One region of the Streptomyces sp. NPDC045431 genome, then DNA from elsewhere that is predicted to be linked to it. Evidence: riboswitches for the same ligand, from Rfam matches in the RefSeq annotation. Region 1 holds a riboswitch; the other holds the start of a gene.
The links. A riboswitch is a leader RNA that binds a small molecule or an ion and turns the genes downstream of it on or off. The one in region 1 is predicted to bind S-adenosylmethionine.
Positions count from the first base shown of each region.

Region 2: linked by a shared signal. The riboswitch ahead of thrC (threonine synthase) and the one ahead of AB0A69_RS02415 (aminotransferase class V-fold PLP-dependent enzyme) in region 1 are both predicted to bind S-adenosylmethionine.

Region 1 covers NZ_JBEZAQ010000001.1:534,394-539,436, reverse strand. Annotated here, with positions in the region: gene AB0A69_RS02425 (SLC13 family permease) at 1-389, shown strand, start outside; partial or broken gene AB0A69_RS02420 (glycerate kinase) at 386-1,525, shown strand; gene AB0A69_RS02415 (aminotransferase class V-fold PLP-dependent enzyme) at 1,527-2,894, opposite strand; SAM riboswitch class IV at 3,058-3,175, opposite strand; gene trpD (anthranilate phosphoribosyltransferase) at 3,280-4,344, opposite strand; gene AB0A69_RS02405 (ubiquinol-cytochrome c reductase cytochrome b subunit) at 4,484-5,043, opposite strand, start outside.
Region 2 covers NZ_JBEZAQ010000003.1:128,773-133,815, reverse strand. Annotated here, with positions in the region: gene AB0A69_RS09095 (ubiquitin-like small modifier protein 1) at 401-679, opposite strand; gene thrC (threonine synthase) at 714-2,006, opposite strand; SAM riboswitch class I at 2,024-2,171, opposite strand; gene AB0A69_RS09085 (glucosyl-3-phosphoglycerate synthase) at 2,288-3,244, shown strand; gene AB0A69_RS09080 (trehalose-6-phosphate synthase) at 3,290-4,741, shown strand; gene otsB (trehalose-phosphatase) at 4,843-5,043, opposite strand, start outside.

The sequences.
Region 1 (5,043 bases):
GGCTGCCGGTGGACGCGCCGCCGTGGCTGTTCCTCACCGTGGTCGTGGTCGTCTCCACGGCCGCGCATCTGGTGCTGCAGTCCCGTTCGGCCCGCTCCTCGGTGCTGGTGCCGCTGGTGGTGGCGGCCTCGGCGGCCGCCGGGGTCAATCCGGTCACGGCCGCGCTGGCGTCCACCGCCGCGGCCGGGTTCTGCCACACGCTGCCCGCGTCGGCCAAACCGGTGGCCCTGTTCGCGGACGTACCGGACGGCGTGCCCACCTACACGCCGCGTGACCTGCTGCGGCTGTCGGCCGTGCTGGCCCCGCTCACCGCGGGCGTGGTGCTGCTGTTCGCCCTGACCGTCTGGCCGCTGCTCGGCGTGCCCGTCCTCCTGGAGTCCCACCCATGAGCCACTCGTACCGCATCGCCGTCGCGCCCAGCGGCTTCAAGGAGTCCCTGTCCGCGCGCCAGGCCGCCGAGTCCATCGCCGAGGGCGTGCGGCGGGTCCTGCCGGGCGCGCGGCTGGACCTGATCCCGCTGGTCGACGGTGGCGAGGGTACGGCGGAGGCGCTGGCCGCCGCGACCGGCGGGCGGTTGGTGCCGTGCGTGGCGACCGGGCCGCTGGGCTCACCCGTGGAGAGCCACTTCGCGCTGCTCGGCGACGGTTCGGCGGTGGTGGAGATGGCCGCCGTCGCGGGTCTCGCGCTGGTGGAGCCGGGCCGCCGCGACCCCGGCGCCACGACCACGTACGGCGTCGGCGAACTGCTGCGCGCGGCCCTGGACTCCGGTGCCCGCCGCATCCTCGTCGGCTGCGGCGACTCCGGTACGTCGGACGGGGGCGCCGGCGCGCTCCAGGCGCTGGGCGTACGCCTGCTGGACGCGGACGGCCGCGAACTCCCGCGCGGGGGCGCCGCCCTGGGGCGGCTCGCGGCCATCGACGCCGACGGGCTCGACCCGCGCCTCGCGGAGACCGAGCTGCTGGTGGCGTGCAACCCGTACAACGTGCTGTGCGGCGAGCGCGGCGTGGCGCGGGTCTTCGGCCCCCAGAAGGGCGCCTCCCCCGCTCAGGTCGAGGTCCTGTCGGCGGCCCTGGAGCGCTGGGCTGCGGCGCTCACGGAGGCGTTCGCCCCGGGCGTCGACCTGCGCGGGGCGCCCGGCACCGGCGCGTCCGGCGGCCTGGGCGCGGGGCTCGCGGCGCTCGGCGCCCGGCTGCTGCCCCGGTTCGAGGTGCTGCTCGACGGGCTGGACCTCGGCGCGCGCCTCGCCCGCGCGGACCTGGTCATCACGGGCGAGGGCGCCCTCGACGCGCAGACCGTGCGCGGGAAGATCCCGGGCGAGGTGGCGCGCCGCGCCCGGGAGGCGGGTGTGCCGGTCCTCGCGCTGGCCGGCACGCTCGGCCCCGGCGCCCGCGACGCCGAGCTGGACGCCTACGAGTCGCTGGCGCCCGGGCCGCTGCCGCTCCAGGAGTCCCTGGAGCGGGCGGCCGAGCTGCTGGCGGACGCGGCCGAGCGGGCGCTGCGCACGGTCCTGGTGGGCACGCGGCTGGTCAGCCGCGGTCGGGCACACACCGCCCGTCCTCCGTACGGTAGTTCCACTTCGCCCCGTCCCGCACGAGCTCCTTCACGGCCCGAACGAAACGGTCGACGTGCTCATCCGGCGTCCCCGCCCCGAAGCTGACCCGGATCGCGTTGAGCGACTTCTCGCCGGGCGGGGCCGCCTCGGGCGCGCCGCACTCGCCGACCTGCTGCGGGTCGCTGCCGAGCAGCGTCCGCACCAGCGGGTGGGCGCAGAACAGGCCGTCGCGCACGCCGATGCCGTACTCGGCGGAGAGCGCCGCCGCGAAGTGCGAGCTGTTCCAGCCGTCGACCACGAAGGAGATCACGCCGACGCGCGGGGCATCGTCGCCGAAGAGCGACAGCACCCGCACCTCGGGCACCTCGGCCAGGCCCTCGCGCACCGTGCCGATGAGGTACCGCTCGCGCGCCACCAGGTCGTCGAAGCCGGCCTCGGTGAGCGCCTTGCAGGCGGAGGCGATGGCGTACGCGCCGATGACGTTCGGCGAGCCGGCCTCGTGGCGGGCCGCGGTGGTGTGCCACTCGACGTCGACGCCGCCGTCGGCGCGCCGGGCCACGGTGCGGGAGGCGCCGCCGCCCGCCAGGTACGGCTCGGCCTCCTGCAGCCAGTCGGGCCGCCCTGCGAGCACGCCGGAGCCGAACGGCGCGTACAGCTTGTGCCCGGAGAAGGCGACCCAGTCGACGTCCAGGTCGCGTACGGACACCGGGTGGTGGGGCGCCAGCTGGGCGGCGTCCAGCACGATGCGGGCGCCGTGCGCGTGGGCGGCGGCGGCGAGCTCCCGTACCGGCCACAGCTCACCCGTCACATTGGACGCGCCGGTGACGCAGACGAGGGCCGGGCCGTAGGGGTCGCGGTCGGCGAGGGCGCGCTCCAGCGTGTCGACCGCCTCGCCCGGCGTGCGGGGCGCGTTGAGGTAGGTGACGCGGGCGTCCCTCCAGGGGAGCAGTGAGGCGTGGTGCTCGGTCTCGAAGACGAACACCTGGCAGTCGGCGGGCAGGGCGGCGGCCAGCAGGTTCAGCGAGTCGGTGGTGGAGCGGGTGAAGACGACCTCGTCGTCCTCGCGGCAGTCGAGGAAAGCGGCGACGGTGGCGCGGCTGTTCTCGAAGAGGTCGGTCGACAGCTGCGAGAGGTACCCGGCGCCGCGGTGCACGCTGCCGTAGTACGGGGCGTACGCGGCGACGTCGTCCCACACCCGCTGGAGCGCGGGAGCGCTGGCGGCGTAGTCGAGCGCGGCGTAGGTGACCTCGCCGCCGGTGACGAGCGGCACGGTGACATCCCGGCCCAGAACGGGCAGCGGCGTACAAACGGACTGGTCGGCGGCAGCGGTGAAGACGGACATGGCGAACTCCCGTACAGGGCAGGCGAATTCGACGCGTCGACGCACAGGGGTGCGGACGCGGCGGAAGGAAAAAGGGGATGCCGAAGAAGGGGCGATACGCCCTATCGCATTCGCTTGCTCACGAGACTGCTCCCTTGAGGACCAGGACCCCAGGGTGTGCAGGGGTCCGCGCTTGCCGCAGACCTCGCTGCCTGCGACCTGGTCTTCACCCGGGGCACCCCGCCACGGACGGAGGGTTGCCGGACAGCGGGCCGGGGCCGTAGTCGCTGTCACTCATGACCTTGAATGGCATCATGCCATACGTCTCGGCATGCGCAAGGCGCAGTCCGGTTCTTGAGACAAGAAGGGCCGGACCGCGCCTTGTGTCACACCCACCCGCGCGGGTTCAGCGGTGGCTGGCCTCCACCCACCGGTCGAGCGCCGCGCGCGCCGCGCCCGAGTCGATGGACTCGGCCGCCTTGGCCATGCCGGCCCGGATCTGCTCGGTGAGCGGCGCGTCCGTCGGCTCCAGCGCCACCAGCGCCGCCGCGGAGTTGAGCAGCACCGCGTCCCGCACGGGCCCGGTCTCCCCCGCGAGCAGCCGGCGCGCCACATCGGCGTTGTACGAGGCGTCCGCCCCGCGCAGCGCCTCGACCGGTACGAGCGCGATGCCCACGTCCCGCGGGTCGAAGGACTCCTCACGCACGGCCCCGTCCCGTACCACCCACACCTTCGAGGTGGCGGTGGTGGTCAGCTCGTCCAGCCCGTCGTCGCCGCGGAAGACCAGCGCGGAGGAGCCGCGCTCGGCGAGGACCCCGGCGAGGATGGGCGCCATGCGGGCGTCCGCGACACCGGTGGCCTGGGCCTTGACCCGGGCGGGGTTGGTCAGCGGCCCGAGGAAGTTGAAGGTGGTGCGGATGCCGAGCTCCTTGCGGGCGGCGGCCACATGGCGCAGCGCGGGGTGGAACTTCACCGCGAAGCAGAAGGTGACGCCCGCCTCCTCGGCGACCTCGGCGACCCGCCGGGGCGTCAGCTCCAGGTTGACGCCGAGCTTCTCCAGGACGTCCGAGGCCCCGGAGGCGGAGGAGGCGGCGCGGTTGCCGTGCTTGACGACCTTGGCGCCGGTGCCGGCGACGACGATCGCCGACATGGTGGAGATGTTGACCGTCTTGGCGCCGTCGCCGCCCGTACCGACGATGTCGACGGAGGGGCCGGGCACCTCGATCAGGTTGGCGTGCGCGTACATCGTCCGGACCAGGCCGGAGATCTCCTCGACGGTCTCGCCCTTGGCGCGCAGGGCCACCGCGAAGCCGGCGATCTGGGCGTCGGTGGCCTCGCCGCTCATGATGCGGTCCATCGCCCACGCCGTGTCGTCGGCGCTCTGGTCGCGCCCCTCGAGCAGGCCGTTCAGTACCACGGGCCAGGAGCGGCCCGCCGCGTTGTCGCCTCCAGCGGGTGGTACAGCGCTCATGGTCGCTCCTGGTGTCCGTACGTATGGGGATGACCACAGCCTATCGAGCCACGGGCACGGCAAAGAGCCCCGTCCGGTGAATGGACGGGGCTCTGTGCGGTGTGGCGACCGTGTGGGTCAGGCGGCGAGTGCCGGTCGATCAGTGGTGGCCGTGGCCACTGGCGATCTCCTTGTACTCCTCCACGCTGGCCTTCGGGACCTGGTTGCCGTCCCCGAAGTAGCCCTTGCTGAGCTTGGCGCGGAGCTTCTCCTTGCGGGTCGGCTTGCGCTCGACGCCGTTCTCGTCGACCGTCGGGCCGATCTCGGCCGGCGTGTACTGCTCGTGCGCGGTGAGCGCGTGCAGCTGGGCCTGGCTGAGGGGCTCGTGGATCTCGACGAACTCGCCGTGCGGCAGGCGCTTGATGATGCCGGTCTCCCGGCCGTGCAGCACCTTGTCCTTGTCGCGCCGCTGCAGACCCAGGCAGATCCGCTTGGTGACGACGAAGGCGATGACCGGACCGAGGAAGAAGAAGATCCGGACGAACCAGGTGATCGCGTTGATCGACAGGTGGAACTTGATGGCGAAGATGTCGTTGCCACCACCGATCAGCATGATCATGTACGCGGTCACCCAGGCGACACCGAGGGCGGTCCGGGTCGGCGCGTTGCGCGGCCGGTCCAGGAGGTGGTGCTCCCGCTTGTCACCGGTGATCCACGACT
Region 2 (5,043 bases), on a different contig from region 1:
TATTACTGGCCCTTGCACAGGACCGCACTTCGCGGACCCGGGTCAGACCTCACCCGCTGACAGGAACGGGCGTGCGCCGGAACGCGTCGACCGCCGCTGAATGTATCTGTCCAACTGCCGTCTGCAACAGGTCAATCGGACGAGAATTCCGAGCACGCGTGAACGGAAAAGTAGGCGGAATTCGCCAGAATCCTGGGCAAGTCGGGCCCGGCAAAGCGCACATTCGGCGCATCAGGCACGGGTACTTTGACTGCATCTTGTCGCGCCGGGGCGTGAATTCATATGCGCGTGACATGACCGGCGGCGGGGGCTTCCCCAACTCTACCGCGCTCAACCATGCGGAAATGCCCCCTGCGCACCGTGTGCGGAGGGGGCAATTCCGGAAAGCGCTATCCCTGGGCTAGCAACCGCCGGCCACGGCGGGAATGATCGACACGCCCGCGCCGTCCGGCGTGGCGGTCTCCAGACCCTGCTCGAAGCGGACGTCGTCGTCGTTCACGTACACGTTGACGAAGCGGCGCAGCTTGCCCTGGTCGTCCAGGACGCGGGCGGCGATACCCGGGTGGTTCTTCTCCAGCGACTCGATGACCTCGGCGAGGGTCGCGCCCTCCGCCGGGACCTCGGCCTGGCCACCCGTGTACGTGCGGAGGATGGTGGGGATGCGCACGTTGACGCTCATGTCGTGATGCCTTTCAGTACGAGCTCAGGTCGGGTCAGGCCAGGCCGGCGTCGCGGAACGCGTCCAGGCTCGGGCGGATCGTGGCGGTGGGGCCGGTCGTCGGAGCCACGGCGTCCAGGGTCTTCAGGCCGTCGCCGGTGTTGAGCACGACGGTGGTGAGGGACGGGTCCAGCACGCCCGCCTCGATCAGCTTCCTGGTCACACCCACGGTCACACCGCCCGCCGTCTCGGCGAAAATGCCCTCCGTACGGGCCAGCAGCTTGATCGCGTCGACCACCTGCTCGTCGTTGACGTCCTCGACCGCGCCGCCGGTGCGGCGGGCGATGTCCAGGACGTACGGGCCGTCGGCGGGGTTGCCGATGGCGAGCGACTTGGCGATGGTGTTCGGCTTCTGGGGGCGTACGACGTCGTGGCCGGCCTTGAAGGCCGCCGACACCGGGGAGCAGCCCTCCGCCTGCGCGCCGAAGATCTTGTACGGCTTGTCCTCGACCAGGCCCAGCTTGATGAGCTCCTGCAGCCCCTTGTCGATCTTCGTCAGCTGCGAGCCGGACGCGATCGGGATGACGATCTGGTCGGGCAGCCGCCAGCCGAGCTGCTCGCAGATCTCGTACGCGAGCGTCTTCGAGCCCTCCGCGTAGTACGGGCGGAGGTTGACGTTCACGAAGCCCCAGCCCTCGCCGAGCGGGTCGCCGATGAGCTCGGAGCAGAAGCGGTTGACGTCGTCGTAGTTGCCCTCGATGCCGACCAGGTCACCGCCGTACACCGCGGCCATGACGACCTTGCCCTGCTCCAGGTCGTGCGGAATGAACACGCAGGAGCGGAAGCCGGCCCGGGCGGCGGCGGCGCCGACCGCGCCCGCCAGGTTGCCGGTGGAGGAGCAGGACAGGGTGGTGAAGCCGAAGGCGCGGGCGGCCTCCAGGGCCTGGGCGACGACGCGGTCCTTGAAGGAGTGCGTCGGGTTGCCGGAGTCGTCCTTGACGAAGAGCTTGCCCGGCTCGACGCCGAGCTCGCGGCCCAGGTTGTCGGCCTGGACGAGCTTGGTCCAGCCCGGGTTCAGGTTCGGCTTGTCCGCGACGTCGGCGGGGACGGGCAGCAGGGGCGCGTACCGCCAGATGTTCGCGGGCCCGGCCTCGATCCGCTTGCGCAGGGCCTCGGGGTCGCCGCTCGGCAGGTCGTACGCGATCTCGAGCGGCCCGAAACACTGCTCGCAGGCGAAGAGGGGGCCGAGGGCGAAGCGCTCACCGCATTCGCGACAGGAGAGCGCGGAGGCGGGCCCGAGGTCGACGTTCTGGGTGGTGTCCGGGGTGGCGACGGTCTGTACAGCCATGGAGGCGAGGCCCTTTCTCCTCATCTTCCTCATGGCGCACTTCGCCATGAGACGGATTTGGCACCTTCCCTAGCCGGGGCCTCGCGTTGCGCAGATGTGCGAGTGCCGACTGGAGGGTTGCCGGGGCTTCAACGGGCCGTATCCCTCTGCCCCTCTGGATGAGCGGTATTCGATTGTGTGCGCGGGGGACCCGACATGTGTCGGCCATCCGCGTTGTTCAAGACTGTAACCGAACCCCTGGACGCTCGAGATGGTCGTCCGATACGCGAGATGGAGATCACGTGCTGGAAGAGGTGGAGCGCTGGCTGGACCGGCGGTCCTGGTCCGTTGCGGAGCGACCGCTCGACCAGCTGCTCGCTGCGAAACGCGGGGCGACCCGCGGTACGACCGTCAGTGTCGTCCTGCCGGCGCTCAACGAGGAGGCGACGGTCGGCGAGATCGTCACCGTGATCCGCCGCGAGCTGATGTCCGGCGCCGTGCCGCTGGTGGACGAGCTGGTGGTGATCGACTCGGGCTCGACCGACCGTACGGCGGAGGTGGCGCGGGCGGCCGGGGCGCGGGTGGAGCGCCGGGACGCGATACTCCCCCGGATACCGGCGCTGCCCGGCAAGGGCGAGGTGCTGTGGCGGTCGCTGTTCGTGACGAGCGGCGACATCGTGTGCTTCGTCGACGCGGACCTGGTCGACTTCTCGGCGGACTTCGTGACCGGGATCGTGGGGCCGCTGCTGACCGACCCGTCCGTGCAGCTCGTGAAGGCGATGTACGACCGGCCGCTGGGCGGTGCCGTCGGCCAGGGCGGGCGGGTGACGGAGCTGGTGGCGCGGCCGCTGCTGAACCTGCACTGGCCGCAGCTGGCCGGGTTCGTCCAGCCGCTGGGCGGCGAGTACGCGGCGCGGCGCTCGCTGCTGGAGCGGCTGCCGTTCCCGGTGGGGTACGGGGTGGAGCTGGGCCTGCTGGTGGACGCGCTGCACACGGTGGGGCTCGACGCGCTGGCCCAGGTGGACGTGGGCGTGCGCAAGCACCGGCACCAGGACGACCGGGCGCTGGGGCGGATGGCGGCGGCGATCTACCGGACGGCGCAGCTGCGGCTGTCGCGGGGGCACCTGGTGCGGCCGCGGCTGACGCAGTTCGACCGGGGGGAGACGGGGTTCGTGCCGCGGACGCACGCGGTGGACACGGAGGAGCGGCCGCCGATGGCGAGTGTGGCGGAGTACACACGACGGCGGCGCGTGGCGTGACGGGCGTACGTTTGAGCGTTTCGGCTACGGGCTAGGTTCGTCTCCATGGCGCCCCAGATTCTCGTTGCTTCGAACAGAGGTCCGGTCAGCTACGTGCCGCGTGCGGACGGCACGCTCGACGCCCGGCGAGGCGGGGGCGGGCTGGTCTCGGGCCTGTCCGCGATCGGGCCGGACGCGGGGGCGCTGTGGGTGTGCGCGGCGCTGAGCGACGGCGACCGGGAGGCGGTGCGGCGCGGGATCTCCGAGCCCGGTGTGCGGATGCTCGACATCGACGCGGCGACGCACTCGGCGGCGTACAACGGCATCGCGAACTCGGTGCTGTGGTTCGTGCACCACATGCTGTACCAGACGCCGCTGGAGCCCGTGTACGACGCGGAGTTCCGGCGCCAGTGGGACGCGTACCGGCTGTACAACCGGGCCTTCGCGGCGGCGCTGGCGGCGGAGGCGGACCGGGACGCGACGGTGATCATCCAGGACTACCACCTGGCGCTCGCCCCCGGCATGCTGCGCGAGCTCCGCCCCGACCTGCGGATCGGGCACTTCTCCCACACGCCGTGGGCGCCGCCGGAGTACTTCCGGATGCTGCCGGACGACATCGCCGAGGAGCTGCTGCTCGGCATGCTGGGCGCGGACCGCCTCGGCTTCCTCACCTCGCGGTGGCGGCGCGCCTTCCAGGACTGCTGCCAGGCGGTGCTCGGGCACTACGACGGGATGGCGTACTGGCCCCGGGACCAGGAGCCGAGCTTCGAGTACCGCATCCCGGGCCATCAGCGGCGGCGGACGTACCTGGGCGTGCACGGCCTGGGCGCGGACGCGGACTTCCTGCGCGAGCGGTCGCGGCGGGCGGACGTGGACGACCGGATGGCGGCGCTGCGGGAGCAGATCGGCGGGGCGGACCGGCGCGTGATCGTCCGCGTGGACCGCACGGAGCTCTCCAAGAACATCGTGCGCGGCCTGCTGGCGTACCGCGCCCTCCTGGAACAGCGCCCGGAGTGGCACGAGCAGGTGGTCCACCTCGCCTTCGCCTACCCCTCCCGGCAGGACCTGCCCGTGTACCGCGAGTACACGGCGCGGGTGTCGCAGCTGGCGGACGAGATCAACGCGGAGTACGGCCGCGACGGCTGGACCCCCGTGATCCTCCACGTCGAGGACGACTTCGCCCGCTCGCTGGCCGCCTACCGCCTCGCGGACGTGGCCCTCGTCAACCCCATCCGCGACGGCATGAACCTCGTCGCCAAGGAGGTCCCCGTCGTCTCCGACCATGGCTGCGCGCTGGTGCTGTCGCGGGAGGCGGGCGCGTACGAGGAGCTGCGCGACGAGGCGATCACCGTGAACCCCTACGACGTGACCGGCACCGCCGAGGCGCTCCACGAGGCCCTGACGATGCCGACGGCGGAACGCGACGAACGCACGAAGCGCCTCGCCTCCGCGGCGACGGCGCTCCCGCCCCACCAGTGGTTCCTGGACCAGCTGCAGGCGCTGCGGGAGCTGGGTTAAGGGGCTCTTCCCCCACCCCCACGCCCGCCAGGGACGTGGGGGGAGGGGTGGGGGCTAACCCACCCCCACGCCCGCCAGGGACGTGGGGGGAGGGGTGGGGGCTAACCCACCCGGCGGGCCAGCGACTGCAGGAGGTCCACCACCGCCGACGGGCCCGGGACCGCCAGGTCCGCGCGGGTGGCGAGGTCGGGGACCTCGGCGCTGGCGCTGCAGATGAGGAGGCCCGGGGTGCCGTCGGAGCGGAGTTTCTCGACGGCCGCGAAGGCGGGGAGGTCACCGAGGTCGTCGCCGGCGTACAGGAC